2 regions of the Pseudomonas sp. NPDC078700 genome follow, and region 1 is predicted to be linked to the other one. Evidence: predicted binding sites of a transcription regulator. Region 1 holds the regulator's gene; the other holds the start of a gene.
The links. The regulator LexA, encoded in region 1, represses DNA repair genes until DNA is damaged. The targets are predictions, from matches to a motif close to CTGTNTNNNNANACAG.

Region 1 (10,097 bases):
CGGAATCATCGCTTCCGCAAGGGCTTCTCGATCGATCCACTCACCAAGACACTGGTCGGGCTTCTGATTCACAGGCAGTACCTTCCACATATGTAGGGGCTGAAAAAAGGGGCTACATTATGCCGATACCCGCGCTCGGGGGCAATGTCGCCTGTCGAAACTGACAGCAGGCACGTTCGCCCGCTACAATCTGCGACCTTGTGTTCTGACCGTGAGCCGCCTGTGTCCGTACTGCGCCTACCGTCCCTGCCCGCTGCTGCCGGCAAACAACATTGGGGTAATCTCCCCGGTGCTGCGCTAAGCCTAGCCATTGCTGAGGCTGCAAGCGCTGCAAATCGATTCACTTTACTCCTGACCGCCGACAGCCAGAGCGCTGAACGCCTCGAACAGGAACTGAGTTTTTTTGCCCCAGATTTGCCGGTATTGCACTTTCCGGACTGGGAAACCCTGCCGTATGATCTTTTTTCGCCACATCAAGACATCATTTCCCAGCGTATATCTGCACTTTATCGCCTCCCAGAACTAAAACATGGCGTTTTGGTAGTGCCGATAACCACCGCCCTACATCGTTTGGCACCAACGCGCTTCCTGCTGGGCAGTAGCCTGGTCCTGGATGTTGGCCAAACACTCGATGTAAACGAGATGCGCAGCCGCCTGGAAGCCACGGGGTATCGCTGTGTTGACACTGTATATGAGCATGGCGAATTTGCTGTACGTGGCGCACTGATTGATTTATTTCCGATGGGCAGTAAGCAACCCTACAGGATTGACTTGTTCGATGATGAAATCGAGACCCTGCGGACCTTTGACCCAGAAACCCAGCGCTCGGTAGATAAAGTCGAATCGATCAAGCTGCTGCCTGCGCGCGAGTTTCCACTGGAAAAGAAGGCCGTCACCGATTTCCGCGGCCGCTTTCGCGAGCGCTTTGACGTTGATTTCCGCCGCTGCCCTATCTACCAGGACCTCTCCACAGGCATCACTCCGGCCGGTATCGAGTATTACATTCCGTTGTTTTTCGAAGAAACAGCAACCCTATTCGACTACCTCCCCCAAGACACCCAGGTATTTTCGCTACCCGGCATCGAAAAAGCCGCAGAACAGTTCTGGAATGACGCCCGTAACCGTTATGAAGAACGCCGAGTGGACCCTGAACGCCCACTGCTGCCACCAGCCGATATCTTTTTACCGGTCGAAGACTGCTTTGCACGCCTGAAAAATTGGCCGCGCGTGGTGGTCAGCCAAGATGACATCGAGGACGGCGTAGGCCGCCTGCGTTTTAACGCACAAGCGCTGCCCGACTTGGCGATTCAAGCCAAGGCCAGCGAGCCATTAGCGGCTCTTAGACGCTTTATCGAAGAGTACCAGGGCCGAATTCTATTCTGCGCGGAGTCTGCCGGACGCCGCGAAGTGCTGCTCGAATTGCTCGCACGCCTCAAGCTCAAACCCAAGGAGGTTGAAGGCTGGCCGCAATTTATCGCCGGCAAAGAGCGCCTTGGCATCACCATCGCCCCGCTGGACAATGGGTTGCAGCTTGAAACAGTAGCGCTGATTGCCGAAAGCCCGCTATTCGGCCAACGCGTGATGCAACGTCGGCGTCGGGAAAAAACCCGCGACGCTGGCGAAAACGTCATCAAAAACCTCACCGAACTGCGCGAAGGTGCACCGGTGGTGCACATCGATCATGGCGTGGGTCGCTATCAAGGCTTGATTACCTTAGAGATCGACGGCCAGAACGCTGAGTTTTTGTCGTTGCAGTACGCCGAAGAAGCCAAGCTGTATGTGCCGGTTGCCAGCCTGCATCTGATCGCCCGCTACACTGGCAGCGACGACGCCCTGGCCCCGCTACACCGCCTAGGTTCGGAAATCTGGCAAAAAGCAAAACGCAAAGCCGCCGAGCAAGTACGCGATGTTGCTGCAGAATTGCTGGATATCTACGCACGCCGCGCTGCACGTGAAGGCTACGCCTTTGCCGACCCTCAGGTTGATTACGCCACCTTCAGCGCAGGCTTCCCCTTTGAGGAAACACCCGATCAACAGACCGCAATTGATGCGGTACGCGATGACATGCTCGCACCCAAGCCAATGGACCGTCTGGTCTGCGGTGATGTGGGCTTCGGTAAAACTGAAGTGGCCATGCGCGCCGCATTCATCGCGGTACACGGCGGCAAACAAGTGGCGATCCTGGTGCCAACGACCCTGCTGGCCCAGCAGCATTACAACAGCTTTCGCGACCGCTTCGCCGACTGGCCGGTAAAAGTCGAGGTCATGAGCCGCTTCAAAAGCGCTAAAGAAGTCAGCGAGGCCATGCAGCAGCTCGCCGCGGGCAAAGTCGATATCGTCATCGGCACCCACAAGCTGCTGCAGGACGACGTCACCTTTAACAACCTGGGCTTGGTCATCATCGACGAAGAGCACCGTTTTGGCGTGCGCCAGAAAGAACAGCTCAAAGCGCTGCGCAGCGAAGTCGATATCCTCACCCTCACCGCCACCCCAATCCCGCGCACGCTGAACATGGCCGTTGCGGGCATGCGCGACCTGTCGATTATTGCCACACCGCCCGCACGGCGCTTGTCGGTACGCACCTTCGTCATGGAACAGCAAAACACCGTGATCAAAGAGGCATTGCTGCGTGAGCTTTTGCGCGGTGGCCAGGTGTATTACCTGCATAACGATGTTAAAACCATCGAAAAATGCGCGGCTGACCTTGCTGAACTGGTGCCAGAAGCCCGCATCGGTATCGGCCACGGGCAGATGCGCGAACGCGAACTCGAACAGGTAATGGGTGATTTCTACCACAAGCGCTTCAACGTGCTGATCGCCTCGACCATCATCGAAACCGGTATTGACGTGCCGAGCGCCAACACTATCATCATCGAGCGCGCTGACAAGTTCGGCCTGGCCCAACTGCACCAATTGCGCGGCCGGGTTGGTCGCAGCCACCACCAAGCCTATGCTTATCTGTTGACGCCACCGCGCAAGCAACTCAGCGACGACGCACAGAAACGCCTTGAAGCCATTGCCAACGCGCAAGACCTTGGAGCGGGCTTTGTGCTTGCCACCCACGACCTTGAAATCCGTGGTGCAGGCGAGTTGCTTGGCGACGGCCAGAGCGGGCAAATTCAGGCGGTCGGCTTCACCCTGTACATGGAAATGCTCGAACGCGCAGTCAAAGCCATCCGTAAGGGCGAACAACCCAACCTTGAGCAACCCTTAGGTGGTGGCCCGGAAATCAACCTGCGCGTCGCTGCGCTGATTCCCGACGACTACCTGCCCGATGTGCATGCTCGTCTGATTCTGTATAAACGCATTGCCTCTGCGGCTGATGAAGATGGCTTGAAGGAATTGCAGGTGGAAATGATCGACCGTTTTGGACTGCTCCCTGAGCCGACCAAAAATCTGGTGCGCCTCACCTTACTCAAGCTGCAAGCTGAAACCCTGGGCATTAAAAAGGTCGACGCTGGCCCACAAGGCGGCCGCATCGAGTTTGCTGCAGACACCTGCGTTGACCCACTGACTTTGATCAAATTAATTCAGGGCCAGCCCAACCGTTATAAGTTCGAAGGCGCTACGCTGTTCAAATTCCAAGTCCCGATGGAACGGCCAGAAGAACGATTCAACATACTTGAAGCGCTGTTTGAGCGCCTGACACCCTCATCTTGAAGGACCAATAGTGAATATGCGTGCACTTCGCAGCCTTGCCCTGCTGCCTTTACTGGCGATAAGCGTCTTAAGCCAGACGGCAGTGGCCGCCGACAACTATCAAATTGAACTCATTGTATTCCGCCAGCCCGGCGAAACCCTGATTTCCGGCAAGCGAGCACCGGATGACTGGAGAAAGGGTGCACGCTTGATTGACACCAGCCAAGAGCATGCGACAGCCTTAAATGATGAAGCTGAAAAACTCAATGATGGCGGTGACTATCAGGTATTGCTGCACAAGGCCTGGACACAAGCGAGTGACGAAACCGTGGCACTTGGTACCGGTGATGAGCGCTTAGGGCATATGCCAATTGAAGGCACCCTGAGCCTCAAGCAAGACCGCTCGCTGGAAGCCAAAGTGGATTTGTGGATCAACCAGTTTGAGCCCGGCGGTCTGGTGGCACGCAGTGAGCGCTTGCAACAATCGAGCAGCCTGCAAATTCGCAAGCTCAACTATATCGACCATAGCAATCTGGGCATGCTGATTCGGGTTCGCCCGCAATAAACCTGAACAGATGAGCGGATAAGGCTTTTTATCCGCCGCTGGGTGGCTGACGCTGTTTTCAGCCACCATTACTGCCCGGAGTCAGTCGCTCAGCACACGCGCCAATACCGCCTTGACCTTGTCCATGCCATCAACGAGTGCCTGCTCGATTTGCGCCATGGTAATCAGCTCATTGCTCTTGCCAGCCGCGGGGTTAACCACCAACGACAAGCAGGCGTAAGGCAGATCCAACTCTCGAGCCAACACGGCTTCAGGCATGCCGGTCATACCGACAATATCGCAGCCATCACGCTCCATACGGGCAATCTCAGCCACAGTTTCAAGGCGCGGCCCTTGAGTGGCACCATAAACACCATGACTACTGAACTCACAGTGCTCAGCCATTAACGCAGCGCAAAACTTGTCACGCAACGCCTCGTCGTAGGGATGGCTGAAATCAACATGGGTGACATGATCCAACTCACCCGCAAAATAGGTGTGTTCACGCCCACTGGTGTAATCAATCACCTGATGCGGCACGCAGAAATGGCCGGTGCCCATGGCCATATGGATACCACCCACCGCGTTGACCGCAAGAATGGCCTGCGCACCCGCCTCCTTCAACGCCCATAGATTGGCGCGGTAGTTAACCTGATGTGGAGGAATACGATGCGGGTGACCATGACGCGCTAAAAACAGCACTTCACGGCCAGCGTACTCACCGCGCAGGACTGCTGCTGATGGTGCGCCAAACGGGGTGTCGATATTGAGCGCAGCGGTGATCGTCAGGCCTTCGAGTTGCGTCAGGCCGGTGCCGCCGATAATTGCGTAGACAGTCATGCTTATTCCTATTCAATCAACTGAGCTGCGCGCAAGGCGCGTGTTGCTTCAAGCCAACGCGGGCTCTGGCGATATTCAATGCCGGGAAAAGCTTGACGACGCATTCGCGCCAAACCATCCGGGGCCACCACCGCCAGGCGCTGCGCAGCACTCAGCGCCAGTTCAGCCGCAGCCCTGTCATTGCACACCAACCCCATGTCACAACCGGCGCTCAAGGCGGCTTCTATCCGGCACGCCGCATCCCCCACCACATGAGCGCCTGCCATGGACAGGTCGTCACTGAAAATCACACCTTTGAAGCCCAGCTCGCCGCGCAGGATGTCTTGCAGCCAACGCCGCGAGAACCCGGCAGGCTGATCATCAACTTGCGAATAAATTACGTGCGCCGGCATCACCGCAGCCAACTGATTACCCAACCGGGCAAACGGCTGCATGTCTTGCGCCCGGATCTGCTCGAGGCTGCGCTCATCGACCGGAATCGCAACATGGGAGTCGGCCTCCGCCCACCCATGACCGGGGAAATGCTTACCTGTTGCCGCCATGCCAGCTTGATTCATGCCGCGAATAAATGCGCCCGCCAATTGCGTCGCGCGTTGAGCATCACCCTCAAACGAACGACTGCCAACCACTGCGCTGCGCTGGTGATCAAGATCCAGCACCGGTGCAAAACTTAGGTCCAAGCCGACCGCCAAGACCTCAATGGCCATAATCCAGCCGCAATGTTCAGCCAACTGTTCAGCGTTGGGATTGTCGGCCAATGCACGCATGGCAGGTAGGCGGACAAAGCCTTGGCGCAGACGCTGAACCCGACCGCCCTCCTGGTCAACAGCGAGCAATAAGTCCGGACGAATTTGCCGAATAGCTGTGCTCAATTCACGGACTTGGCGCGGGTCTTCAATGTTGCGCGCAAACAGAATCAAACCGCCAACTTCAGGTTGACGCAAAATTTGTCGGTCTTCAGCCGTTAGCCAAGTGCCGTCAATGTCGAGCATCAACGAGCCTTGCAAAGATGAACTCACAAGAAATCCTTAATCAAGAGGTAGAGCGGCCCAGTCAGGACACGGCGCTTCGTCAATCATCACCGCACAGTTGACCGGTACCTGTTCGAACAGTTGCAGCACATCCGAGTTGCGCATGCGCACGCAGCCATGGGAAAGCGCTACGCCCATGGGCTCAGTGTCTGGCGTGCCATGCAGATAAACATAGCGGCGGAAGGTATCAACATTTCCCAAGCGGTTGCGCCCAGGCTCACACCCGCTAAGCCAGAGAATCCGAGACAAAATCCAGTCGCGTCCCGGTGCGGCTTCGGCCAGTTCAGCTGACCAGACTTCACCCGTCCAGCGCCGTCCACGCAGCACAGCACCGAGGGGCAAGCCAGCGCCAATCTTCCCCCGCACCAGATGCCGGCCTCGGGGGGTGCAGCCAGAGCCATTCTGCTCGCCCACACCATTGAGCGCCGTGGAAACTGGCAGGCGCAGCAACAGCCGATTATCAGCAAAACCATAGAGGCACTGATCGGCAATGGAGATATGTAATAAATCGAGAGTAGCCATGGCGGCTAGCTTAGCGGATCAACCCTCAAACGCCCACCCATTGTGCGTTAAACCTTGGCGGCAAGCGGCTGACTTTTAACCCGCGGGCGCAATTTCGCAGCCGCTAAAGCTGGATCACTCACACCTGACTCGGAGCGCATACCGGCCGCCAAGAAAGGCACCATCAAGCGCATCACTTGTTCAATCGAAGTATTCACCCCGAAATCAGTCTCAGACATAGCGCGCAATGCCTTGATACCCGACATGCTGAATGCAGCGGCGCCCAGCATAAAGTGCACACGCCAAAATAACTCAAGGGGTGGAATACGCGGAGCAGCTTCATGAACCAGCATCATGTAGCGGCGAAACACCTTGCCGTAGACCTCTTCTAGGTACTTACGCAAGTGCCCTTGGCTTTGACTGAAAGCCAAGCCAAGCAAACGCATGAAAATTGACAAGTCATTGCCACTACGGGGTTTAACCGCAAGAGCATGCTCGACCAATAACTCAAGGAGTTCTTCAAGCGACATCGCAGTGTCTGGCTTGGCCTGACGGCGGTCCAGTTCACGTTCAAGGCTGGCACAGAAAGGCCCCAAAAAACGCGAGAAAACAGCTTGGATCAGGGCTTTTTTCGAGCCGAAATGATAGTTCACAGCTGCGAGATTGACCCCAGCCTTGCTGGTAATCAAACGCAGAGAGGTTTCTGCGAAACCTTTCTCGGCAAACAGTTGCTCTGCAGCATCCAGAATGCGTTCAACAGTTTCCGACTGAGCCATTAGCTATCACCTGACAAACACTTGTTTGAAACATACGTTTCGGCTCTATGCATTGTCAAGCATTGCGATGCCGTCTTTTACCGCAGACTTTGATGCTGGCCCATTAATAAAACAAGACGCTCACCAAACCAGCTAAGTAACACCGCGCCAGAACAAAATAGCACGATTAAATCAAACCAATTGCAAATGGATGATTGCCAAGCACGATTCACTGTATATAATCCCAGTCACTGTATATAAAAACAGAGCTGACCCAATGATAAAGCTGACGCCACGCCAAGCCGAGATTCTTGACTTCATCAAGCAATGCCTTGAAGGCAATGGCTTTCCGCCTACTCGCGCGGAGATTGCGCAAAAGCTTGGCTTCAAGTCTCCGAACGCAGCTGAAGAGCATCTCAAAGCCCTTGCCCGCAAGGGCGCAATAGAGATGACACCCGGCGCATCGCGCGGGATTCGTATTCCAGGCTTCGAGCCTAATGCAGAAGAGGACGGCTTACCTGTTATTGGCCGTGTTGCCGCTGGCGAACCGATTCTGGCGCAACAGCATATCGAGGACTCTTGCCGGATCAACCCCGAGTTCTTCCATCCCAAAGCGGATTACTTGTTGCGTGTGCGCGGCATGAGCATGAAGGACATCGGCATACTTGATGGCGATCTATTAGCCGTGCACACCACCCGCGAGGTCCGCAATGGCCAGGTAGTAGTGGCGCGCATTGACGATGAAGTCACGGTAAAACGCTTTAAGCGCGAAGGCAGTAAAGTCTGGCTGATTGCCGAAAACCCTGAGTTTGCCCCAATCGAAGTCAATCTCGAAGAGCAGGAACTTGTCATTGAAGGCTTAAGTGTCGGTGTAATTCGCCGCTAACGGAGTATTTATGCAGCTGTCTCAACCGCTCAATCAGACACAACTTCCACTGTTCGAGGCTTTCATGGCTGTCAGCGCTCCTGCACTGCCGCAAGAAGCACTCAACGATGCTTGGCAGGATCAACCCCAAGCATTCAGCGAATTGTCGCTTCGAGGCGCCGCGAGACACTGCCTAACGCTATTGGCACCCATCCTTCGCGAACTGAGCGAAAATGACAACGAGCGCTGGCTGACACTTATTGCCCCACCGAGCAACCTGACTCAAAGCTGGCTGCGCGACGCAGGCTTAAACCGTGAGCGCATCCTGTTACTGCACCCTCGCGGCGAGCAAAGCGCACTGCAACTGGCAGAAGATGCCTTGAAGCTAGGCCGCAGCCACACGGTAGTTAGCTGGCTTCACCCGCTTGAACGCACTGCACGTCAAACCCTCGAAAATGCAGCTCGCGAAGGTGGCGCACAGAGCTTGAATATTAGCCTGGGCTGAACTGAAGAAAGGCTTATTGCGATTAGTCGCCATCGACTCAATGGATGCTACATCCGGCCCGCGGACTTGTCAGAACCGGCAAGGTGGACGACGTTTTTCCGTCCACTATTCAAACCCTAGCTATTGAGCGGCGCGGGGTAAGTGTCGCCTTAGACGTAGGCAGGCAGGATTAATGAAGAACCCGCGCTTCGCCTTCATGCTGAAAGTCGTTCTCGGCGAGGCGCCCGGCCATCTGCACCCCTACATTGAGCATGGCTTTGGCCACTTCAACATGCTGCCCTTGCAGGAATGACTTCGCGTCCGAGGAGAAATCCAGCACTACAAGCGCCTCCTCATCGTCTGCGCGGCGCAAGGCGATACGGCCATCAGGTAGTTCTACGATTTCTAAAAACGAAGTAGGCATTGATTTGAGTCTCCACGTTAGCCGCCCATTGTAACAGCCGACTAGAGCCACGCCCTAGCCCGCTGATCAATAATGGCTCACCACTCACTCAGCGACTCGCGAAAGCGTCGCGCCAGAGCGGTTATTTGTTTGCGCCAAGCTTCTAAGGTTTCACGCTCAAGCAACTCTGGCTGCTGATCAATGCTAATCGCCTCAATCAAAGGCGTAGTTGGATCAACCTTGGTTTTTTGCTGCATCTGGGGCGGTTTGTGCAGGGCCTTGTAAGCCTCCAACAATTGCGCCAACCAGGTTTCAGCATTGCCTTTAAGCTCAACCAACTCGGAGAACTCCGGGCTTGGCGCGGACTCCAGCATCGACCGGTCTAACAAAACCTCAACCTGAGGCGACTGGCTGTTGGGCAAGCGATAGTAGCCTGCAATCTCATGGCATAGGCCAAGCACAGAGCCATACAGGTGAAACAGCGCAGCCTCACGCTCAGCCTGGATCAAGCCTTGCACATTCATTGCCTGCGACGCTTCAGCCTTACGCCATGACTCCAACGACAAGCCAGCGTAAAAGATTTTTTGATTGGTGCGGGTGTACAACTCGTTAGCCATGGCCAACCACTCCTCAACAGGTCATTGATCAAGGCCTCACGTAGGCCGAGCCGGTTGACTCAGTGAATTCTGGTGGAAAGATTAAACGTCCGCTTGCGCAGGCCAGCGGCCTGCGCAAGGGCTGCAATCAACGTTTTTTGTCTTCGACCTTCCACTTACCGCCGTCAAAGAATGCTTTCCAGCCTGTGGGTTTACCTTCAACCTCAGTCTGTACATATTGCTCTTTGGTTTTGCGGCTGTAACGAATAACCGCCGGACGGCCTTCGGGATCTTTCTGCGGCGCGCTAAACAGGAATTCGTACTTCGGATCGATCTCATCTTTGTGCGGCAGAATCTCGATCACCAGCGGTGCGCGGGTTTCACGATTCTTCGGAAACTGACTGGCGGCCAAGAACAGACCCGATGCACCATCACGCAG
Region 2 (10,097 bases), on a different contig from region 1:
GCTCACGCTTAAGCGTGCTTTCGCTTTCCGGATCTTTCAGGTCGAGCTTAGGATCAAGACCTGCCACACCCACTTCCAGACCGCGCAAGGCTTTCTGCAGGGATTCCTGGAAGGTGCGACCAATGGCCATGACTTCGCCCACAGACTTCATCTGTGTCGTCAGGCGGGCGTCTGCTTTCGGGAATTTCTCGAACGCAAAGCGTGGGATCTTGGTGACTACGTAATCGATCGCAGGCTCGAATGAAGCCGGTGTGCGACCGCCTGTGATGTCGTTCGACAGTTCATCAAGGGTGTAGCCAACCGCCAACTTGGCAGCGATTTTAGCAATCGGGAAGCCGGTAGCCTTAGACGCCAGCGCCGAGGAACGCGATACACGCGGGTTCATCTCGATCACAACCATACGGCCCGTGTTCGGGCAAATACCGAACTGGACGTTGGAACCACCGGTTTCTACGCCGATTTCACGCAGCACTGCCAAAGAGGCATTACGCAGAATCTGGAACTCTTTGTCGGTCAGGGTTTGCGCCGGGGCAACGGTGATCGAGTCACCTGTGTGCACGCCCATTGGATCAAAGTTTTCAATGGTACAGACGATGATGCAGTTGTCCTTCTTATCGCGGACAACCTCCATTTCGTACTCTTTCCAACCGATCAGGGATTCGTCGATCAACAGTTCGCGAGTCGGCGACAGGTCGAGACCGCGTGCGCAGATTTCTTCGAACTCTTCACGGTTGTAGGCGATACCGCCACCGGTGCCGCCCATGGTGAAGGACGGACGGATGATGCACGGAAAGCCGACTTTCTCGAGAACCGCGTAGGACTCTTCCATGCTGTGGGCGATACCGGAAACCGGGCACGCCAAGCCGATGTCTTTCATGGCCTTGTCAAAGCGCGAACGGTCTTCGGCTTTGTCGATGGTGTCAGCATTGGCACCGATCATCTCGACGCCGAATTTTTCCAGCACGCCGTGCTTTTCAAGATCAAGCGCGCAGTTCAGTGCAGTCTGGCCGCCCATGGTTGGCAGCAGTGCATCCGGACGCTCTTTCTCAATGATCTTGGCCACAGTCGACCACTTGATCGGCTCGATGTAGGTGGCGTCAGCCATCGACGGGTCGGTCATGATGGTGGCTGGGTTGGAGTTCACCAGAATGACCCGGAAACCCTCTTCTTTAAGCGCTTTACAGGCTTGAGCACCGGAATAATCAAACTCACAGGCCTGGCCGATAACAATCGGGCCAGCGCCGAGGATCAGGATGCTTTTTATATCATTACGTTTTGGCATTTTTACTCACTCGAATCCGTTGGTCACAGTCAGCAGGCTTAGCGGCGCTTGGCCATGGCTTCGATGAAGCGATCAAACAAAGGCGCAACGTCGTTTGGACCCGGGCTCGCTTCAGGGTGACCCTGGAAGCTGAACGCGACTTTGTCGGTACGCTCGATACCCTGCAAAGTGCCATCAAACAACGACTTGTGAATCGCCCGAACATTGCCTGGCAGTGTTGCCTCATCCACAGCAAAACCGTGGTTCTGGCTGGTGATCATCACTACACCGGTGTCGAGGTCTTGAACCGGGTGATTGGCACCGTGATGGCCATGGCCCATCTTCACGGTCTTGGCACCCGAGGCCAGCGCCAGGAGCTGGTGACCAAGGCAGATGCCGAAAACTGGAATTTCAGTTTCCAGCACCTCTTTAATAGCGGCAATGGCGTAGTCGCAAGGCTCAGGATCACCCGGGCCGTTGGACAAGAACACGCCATCAGGATTCATCGCCAAGACTTCGCTGGCCGGGGTTTGTGCCGGCACCACAGTCAGGCGGCAACCGCGAGCAACCAACATACGCAGGATGTTTAGCTTAACGCCGTAGTCAAAAGCGACCACGTGGTAAGGCAGCTCACTATCAGGCACTTCGGCGTGACTGTCGGTCTTCAGATCCCAAACCGTCGAGCGCCACTCGTACTGCTCAGTGCAGCTGACGACTTTGGCCAGGTCCATGCCTTTGAGGCCCGGGAAGCTGCGCGCCAGCTCCAACGCTTTTTCTTCGGTGGCATCATCGCCAACCAAGATGCAGCCATTTTGCGAGCCTTTCTCACGCAAAATGCGCGTCAGGCGGCGGGTATCGATATTGGCAATGGCAACAGTGCCATTTTCTTTCAGGTAATCAGGCAGCGACTGCTTGTTGCGCCAGTTACTGGCGATCAGCGGCAGATCACGAATAATCAAACCCGCAGCCCAAACACGATTCGACTCAGCATCTTCCGGCGTGGTGCCGGTGTTGCCGATATGCGGATAAGTCAGGGTAACGATTTGCTGGGCATAGGAAGGATCGGTAAGGATTTCCTGATAGCCGGTCATGGCGGTGTTAAAAACCACCTCACCGATTGTATGGCCATCGGCACCGATGGCCTCGCCACGAAAAATGCTGCCATCAGCAAGGGCTAAAATGGCAGCTTTAGGGGCTGGCTTACTCAAGAAAACCTCCGAAGATCAAAGCTTGAAGCAAACGCAGATTGTAAAAAAGCGGGATGACGTGTGAACCGTCATCCCGCTTTTTTTATGAATTCATTCTGCGTAACTTTTAGTGGGCACACTAAAGCAGAAAGCTTACAGGAAAGTGGCTTTTTGGTCCACCCAACTTACGCTAAAAATTCATCGATTACACACCGCTGATCGAGTGCCTCAATTCAGCTCCAGAACATCCTGCATATCATAGAGCTTTGCCGGCTTGTCCTTGAGCCACAAAGCCGCGCGAACGGCGCCCTTGGCAAAGGTCATGCGGCTGGACGCCTTATGAGTAATCTCAACCCGCTCGCCTTCTGCGGCGAACAGTACCGTGTGATCACCCACCACATCACCGGCGCGGACCGTGGCAAAGCCGATAGTTTCACGTTCGCGAGCACCGGTCTGACCTTCACGCCCATAGACCGCGACCTTTTCCAGATCACGCCCAAGCGCCTTGGCAACCACTTCACCCATGCGCACGGCAGTTCCAGACGGCGCGTCAACCTTGTGCCGGTGGTGCGCTTCAATGATTTCGATATCAACTTCATCACCCAACACACGTGCAGCAGTGTCGAGCAATTTCAGGCAAAGATTAACCCCGACACTGAAGTTGGCTGCAAAGACGATAGGGATTTGCTTGCCCGCCTCGTTAAGCAACTGCTTTTCTTCAACGCTAAACCCCGTAGTACCGATGATCATCGCCTTGCCAGCGCTGCGGCAGATCTCAAGGTTTTTCAGGGTGACCGTTGGATGGGTGAAATCGATCAGCACATCAAAATCATCAAGCACAGCATTCAGGTCGCCTGACAGCGCAACGCCGATCTTGCCAACGGCAATCAACTCACCAGCATCAGCACCCACTAGACTGCTATCCGGACGATCAACCGCCGCACTCAAGCTCGCGCCTTCAGCCTGCTGGACGGCCTCAATCAGGGTTTTACCCATACGCCCAGCGGCGCCCATCACGGCAATACGTTGCATATCAATCTACTCCAATCTGAAAACACAAAGGCCGGATGACCACGCCACCCGGCCTTTAGGAACCCCTGAAAAACTACTGCGCTAGGTATTGCCGTGTTGAAAAGCTGCTTAAAATGCTCATTTACTGCAGTAAACTCCGCTTTCTCGCACCTTCTCGCCTTGCACTCCCGTCGCTCGCTACATTTTTCAAAGGCTCCTTAGGAAGTTACTCAGCGTACTACTTCTGTAACCGTTACAGGTCGCCGAAAAAGCGTTTCACACCTTCAAACCAGCCACTGGCTTTCGGTGAGTGAGAACTGTCACCTTCGATCGACTTGCGAAACTCTTCAAGCAATTCACGCTGACGACGATCAAGCTTGACCGGGGTTTCGACAGCCACACGGCACATCAAATCGCCAGCACCACCGCCACGCACAGGTGCAACACCCTTGCCACGCAGACGGAACAACTTACCGGTTTGCGTGCCTTCCGGGATCTTCAGTTTGACCCGACCATCCAGGGTCGGCACTTCCAATTCACCACCCAGCGCCGCATCGGCAAAGCTGATTGGCACCTCACAGTACAGGTGCTTGCCGTCGCGCTGGAAGATTGCGTGCTCGCGGACATTCACAACCACATACAGATCGCCTGCCGGACCACCCATGGCACCGGCTTCGCCTTCACCGGAAAGACGGATACGGTCACCGGTATCAACACCCGCCGGGACTTTAACCGACAGGGTTTTGTGCTCTTCAACACGCCCCTGACCATGGCAAGAGCCACACGGATCAGTGATCATCTTGCCACTGCCATGGCAACGCGGGCAGGTCTGTTGCACCGAGAAGAAGCCCTGCTGCATACGCACCTGACCAATACCACCACAGGTCGTACAGGTCACAGGCGTAGTGCCTTTCTTGGCACCGGAACCATCGCACGTCTTGCAGTTAGCCAAGGTCGGCACGCGAATGGTCACGGTCGTGCCACGCACGGCCTCTTCCAAGTCCAGCTCAAGGGTGTAACGCAAGTCGCTGCCGCGCTGCGCACCACCACGACCACGGCCGCCAGCACCTGCAGCGCCACCGAAGAAATCACTGAACACATCACCGAAAATATCGGAGAAGTTCGCCCCACCGAAGCCCGCACCACCTGCGCCAGCGCCCCCCATTGACGGGTCAACGCCTGCATGACCGTACTGGTCATAAGCGGCACGCTTGCTCGAATCAGACAGCACTTCGTAAGCCTCGTTGGCTTCCTTGAACTTATCTTCCGAGACTTTATCGTCAGGATTACGGTCCGGGTGATGCTTCATCGCCAGGCGTCGGTAAGCTTTTTTCAGCTCAGCTTCGCTGGCGCCGCGCTCAACACCGAGCACCTCGTAATAGTCACGTTTAGACATAAATCCTCAATACCTCAAACAAATCGTTAAAAAGCTATCGCACCTGCGTCTCTGATTAACGCCTTGCAAATCATTCCCTCCAGACACGCCAACGCGGGAGCAAGCTCCCGCGCGGCGAATCATACAGGTTGTGACTCACGCCACAACCGGCTGGAGCCTTGGTGCATCAGGGATGCACCGAGCAAGCGTTCGCTTACTTGTTGTCTTTAACTTCTTCAAACTCAGCATCTACAACGTCATCAGCAGAGCCTTGATCGTTGCCTTCTGGCTGGGCTTCAGCACCCGGCTGTGGCTGCTCGGCGTACATTTTCTGCGCCAGAGGTGCAGTGGCTTCCGAGAGTGCCGCCACTTTAGCGTCGATCTCTTCTTTGCTGTCGCCTTTGACTGCAACTTCGAGGTCACCAATGGCTTTCTCGATGGCCGCTTTCTCTTCCTCAGTGGCTTTGTCGCCAGCTTCGGTGAGCATTTTGCGGCTGGCATGTACCAGTTGGTCGCCCTGGTTACGTGCAGTTGCCATCTCTTCGAACTTGCGATCTTCGTCAGCGTTAGCTTCGGCGTCACGCACCATTTGTTCGATTTCTTCCTCGGACAGACCCGAGTTAGCCTTGATCACGATCGACTGAGTTTTACCCGTCGCCTTGTCTTTAGCGCCTACGTGCAGGATACCGTTGGCATCAATGTCGAAGGTCACTTCGATCTGCGGCACGCCACGTGGAGCAGGTGGAATCTCGGCCAGATCGAACTTGCCCAGCGACTTGTTCTGCGAAGCTTGCTTACGCTCGCCCTGCAGCACGTGAATGGTCACAGCGCCCTGGTTGTCATCGGCAGTCGAGAACACTTGCGATTTCTTAGTCGGAATCGTGGTGTTTTTCTCGATCAGCGCAGTCATCACGCCGCCCATGGTTTCGATACCCAAGGTCAGAGGCGATACGTCGAGCAGCAGCACGTCTTTGACGTCGCCAGCCAGAACCGCACCCTGAATGGCCGCGCCCATGGCAACAGCTTCGTCCGGGTTAACATCTTTACGCGCTTCTTTACCGAAGAAGTCAGTGACCAACTTCTGTACCAACGGCATACGTGTCTGGCCACCGACCAGAATTACGTCGTTGATCGCGCCCACGTCTACACCGGCGTCTTTCAACGCGATGCGGCAAGGCTCGATAGTGCGCTGAACCAGATCTTCTACCAGCGACTCAAGCTTGGAGCGCGAAATTTTCACGTTCAAGTGCTTAGGACCGGACGCATCTGCAGTGATGTACGGCAGGTTAACGTCAGTCTGCTGGCTTGAAGACAGCTCGATTTTAGCTTTTTCAGCAGCTTCTTTCAGACGCTGCATGGCCAGCGGGTCACCCTTAAGGTTCATGCCGCTTTCTTTCTTGAACTCGTCGACGAGGTAGTCGATCAAGCGGATGTCAAAGTCCTCACCACCGAGGAAGGTGTCACCGTTGGTCGCCAACACTTCGAACTGGTGCTCGCCATCAACTTCGGCAATTTCAATCACCGAAACGTCGAAGGTACCGCCACCCAAGTCATAAACGATGACAGTGTGGTCGCCCTTGGCCTTGTCCATACCGTATGCCAATGCGGCTGCGGTTGGTTCGTTGATGATGCGCTTAACGTCCAGACCCGCGATGCGGCCGGCGTCTTTGGTTGCTTGACGCTGGCTGTCGTTGAAGTAAGCCGGAACGGTAATTACCGCCTCAGTCACCGCTTCGCCCAGGTAGTCTTCGGCGGTTTTCTTCATCTTTTTCAAGATTTCAGCCGAGATCTGTGGCGGAGCCATTTTCTGGTCGTTTACTTGTACCCAAGCGTCCGCATTGTCAGCTTTGACAATTTTGTACGGCACCATCTGGATGTCTTTCTGCACAACTTCTTCGTCAAAACGACGACCGATCAAACGCTTCACCGCGTACAGGGTGTTGTGCGGATTGGTCACTGCTTGACGCTTAGCCGACTGGCCCACCAGGATTTCGCCATCGTTTGCATAAGCGATGATCGACGGAGTGGTGCGCGCGCCTTCGGCGTTTTCAATAACTTTAGCTTTGCCGTTTTCAAGAACGGAGACGCAGGAGTTGGTTGTCCCCAGGTCAATACCGATAATTTTACCCATGATTACTCTCCCGAAACTTTGATAATTCCGCGCTGGCTCTGAACCCGCTGCGGTAGCACTAAATCGCTTGACTGTTTAATGGGGTCTGAAAAATTAATTTCAAGCCTTTTCATCAATTGATGGTGTCGGCGCGGCAGGTGCCTTGCTCACAACAACCATTGCCGGACGCAACAAGCGGCCGTGTAACTGGTAACCCTTCTGGAACACCTGAATCACGCTGTTTGGCTCCAGCGTTGCGCTTTCCTGCATGGCCATTGCCTGATGCAATTCAGGGTTAAAGGGTTGGCCATGTGGGTCGACCGCTTCAAGCTGGTGGCGCGCCAAGGTGTCGCGGAACAACTTCAGGGTTAGTTCCATGCCTTCACGCACTGCCTTGATCGCCTCATCATCTGGGCTCGACAGCTCAAGGCCGCGCTCCAGACTGTCGACAACCGGCAACAGGTCGTTGGCAAATTTCTCCAAGGCAAACTTGTGCGCCTTTTCTACATCTTGATCTGCGCGACGGCGAACGTTTTGCAGATCAGCAGCCATGCGCAGCGATTGATCCTGCGCAGCAGCCAACTGCTCTTCAAGCGTTTGCACGCGAGCAGCCAGTTCATCACCCGGCGTCGCTTCTACTGCTGCGTCTGCCTCGGGAATCTGCGAATCCAGGGTCTGTTCGTCAGCCATGCCTCATCTCTCCTCTAAATAACTGGCGTGAGTCTTAATCCACGCTTCTGCACAGGTATATGGGGGCGGTTTTTACTGCTTCAAGGGTAAAGCAGCGGCAAATACGCAAGATGACACACAGCCCACAGAAGGATATTGCCAGCAGCGAAAAAACTACTGTATAAATAACCATGTCGAACACTTCGGAGACCTCGCCATGCTGGTGCACCTGTCCGTACACAATTACGCAATCGTTGAGCATCTCGATCTAGAGCTGGAGCGCGGCATGAGCGTAATCAGCGGCGAGACCGGCGCAGGTAAATCGATCATGCTCGATGCCCTTGGCCTGACCCTGGGTGATCGCGCAGACAGCGGCGTGGTGCGTCGCGGTGCCGACAAAGCCGACATCCTCGCCAGCTTTGACCTTGATGACATTCCCGAGGCGCGCACCTGGCTAACGGAGCGTGATCTGGACAATGACGGCCCTTGCATTCTGCGTCGAGTGATCACCGCCGAAGGCCGCTCGCGTGGCTACATCAACGGATCACCCTGCCCGCAAGCCGACTTGAAAGCCCTGGGCGAGCTGTTGATTGATATCCATAGCCAGCACGAGCACCAGTCACTGCTCAAGGCCGAAACCCATCGGCGTCTGCTCGATGAGTTTGCCGGCAGTCAAGAGCTTGCCCGCCAGGTATCACTTGCAGCACAACGCTGGAAACAAACCAAGAACGAGCTGGAACGTGTTTCCAGCATCGGCGACGAACAACGCTCGCGCCATCAATTACTCAGCTACCAGCTTGAAGAGCTGGATAACCTGGCGTTGGTCGATAACGAACTGGAACAACTTGAGCAAGAACACAAAAACCTGACCAATGCCGAGAGCTTGCTCGGTGCGTGCCGTCAGGTATTGGAGCTGTGCAGCGAAAGCGATGCTGGTAACGTGTTGTCCGCGCTGACCGGTAGTCTCAACCGCCTGAGCAGCTTTCAAGGTCAGCCAGGGGCATTAACCGAAGCCAGTAATATGCTCGCCAACGCGCAAATTCAAGTTGAAGAAGCTGTCGGCGAACTCAATCGCTTTATCGATCACTTTGATGCTGACCCCGAGCGCCTGCAAACCCTCGAAGAACGCCTTGATGCCATCTACACCTTAGCGCGCAAGCACCGCATCCAGCCCGACCAGCTACCGCACATGCAGCAACAGTTGTTTGATGAGCTCGAAAGCCTGAACGCTGACGACCAAGCGGCTGAGCGCCTCACTGAAGAACTCAGCGCCTACGAGCGACACTATCAGGAAAAAGCTGCCGAGCTAAGCCGCCTGCGTGACAAAGCCTCGGCAAAGCTTGGCAAAGCGGTAGAGAAGGAAATGCAAACCTTAGGCATGCCGGGCGGACGCTTCAGCATCAAACTGCTGGCCAGCAGCAGTGCCGAACCCCATCCAAATGGCATGGAACAGGTCGAGTTTCTGGTCAGCGCCAACCCTGGGCAGCCGCTCAAAGCACTGGCTAAAGTTGCATCGGGCGGTGAGTTGTCGCGCATCAGCCTGGCCATTCAAGTGATTACCGCACAGACCTCTCGCGTACCAACGCTAGTGTTCGACGAAGTTGACGTAGGTATCGGCGGGCCAACAGCTGAAGTCGTAGGCCAGTTGCTTCGCCGCCTGGGTAGCCGCGGCCAAGTGTTAACAGTCACTCACCTGCCACAAGTGGCCGCGCAGGGCCATCAGCACCTGTTCGTACACAAAGCACGGGGCAGTGACGCCACACGTACGGCGGTCAGCAAACTCAGCAACGAACAACGGGTTGAGGAAATTGCACGAATGTTGGGTGGCGTTGACTTAACCGATGAGTCCATCGCCCATGCCCGACAAATGGTTAGCAGCGCCCAAGCTTGAACATTCTCAGCCAAGAGCGGGCATAAAAAAGGCGACCAATAATAGGTCGCCATTTTAATCACGAGCCCGAGCATGCCGCGCAACGTGCAGGGAAACCAAGCCCCCTTAGCGTTTTTTGCGCACGTAAAGCACCAAATTATGGTCTACGAGCTCAAAGCCATGTTCATTTACAATTTCTTTTTGACGCTTTTCGATCTCAGTATCGAAAAATTCAATCACTTCACCGGTGTCCACACAGACCATATGGTCGTGGTGGCCGCCGTCAGCCAGTTCAAACACTGCATGGCCGCCATCAAAGTTATGACGAACAACCAGGCCAGCGGCCTCAAATTGCGTCAATACCCGGTAAACAGTGGCCAAACCGACGTCTTCACCCGCCTCCATTAGAGACTTGTAAACATCTTCTGCACTCATGTGGCGTTGGCCTGCAGAGTCCAGCATTTGCAGGATTTTAACCCGTGGTAGGGTTACTTTCAGGCCAGCCTTGCGTAGTTCGTTATTTTCAACCATGGTCTGCTTTCTCGAGGAAGCGGTTTCGCAGCTTCCCTTAATACGGGTATGATCGGGGTTTACGTTGCCCAGCCAAGATAGTG

Region 2: the regulator LexA is predicted to act here: its motif matches at 7,791-7,806, upstream of recN (DNA repair protein RecN).

Annotation. Positions count from the first base shown of each region.
Region 1 covers NZ_JBITUI010000001.1:347,312-357,408, forward strand. The annotation lists gene ACIGCM_RS01655 (glyceraldehyde-3-phosphate dehydrogenase) at 1-90, opposite strand, end outside; gene mfd (transcription-repair coupling factor) at 223-3,660, shown strand; gene ACIGCM_RS01665 (CsiV family protein) at 3,677-4,204, shown strand; gene ACIGCM_RS01670 (S-methyl-5'-thioinosine phosphorylase) at 4,286-5,023, opposite strand; gene nagZ (beta-N-acetylhexosaminidase) at 5,032-6,030, opposite strand; gene ACIGCM_RS01680 (L,D-transpeptidase family protein) at 6,052-6,576, opposite strand; gene ACIGCM_RS01685 (TetR family transcriptional regulator) at 6,624-7,331, opposite strand; gene lexA (transcriptional repressor LexA) at 7,588-8,196, shown strand; gene sulA (SOS-induced cell division inhibitor SulA) at 8,207-8,680, shown strand; gene ACIGCM_RS01700 (hypothetical protein) at 8,850-9,083, opposite strand; gene ACIGCM_RS01705 (DUF6586 family protein) at 9,161-9,679, opposite strand; gene topA (type I DNA topoisomerase) at 9,807-10,097, opposite strand, start outside.
Region 2 covers NZ_JBITUI010000002.1:897,065-907,161, reverse strand. The annotation lists gene carB (carbamoyl-phosphate synthase large subunit) at 1-1,282, opposite strand, end outside; gene carA (glutamine-hydrolyzing carbamoyl-phosphate synthase small subunit) at 1,321-2,469, opposite strand; gene dapB (4-hydroxy-tetrahydrodipicolinate reductase) at 2,677-3,480, opposite strand; gene dnaJ (molecular chaperone DnaJ) at 3,713-4,855, opposite strand; gene dnaK (molecular chaperone DnaK) at 5,049-6,965, opposite strand; gene grpE (nucleotide exchange factor GrpE) at 7,065-7,634, opposite strand; gene recN (DNA repair protein RecN) at 7,831-9,504, shown strand; gene fur (ferric iron uptake transcriptional regulator) at 9,610-10,014, opposite strand.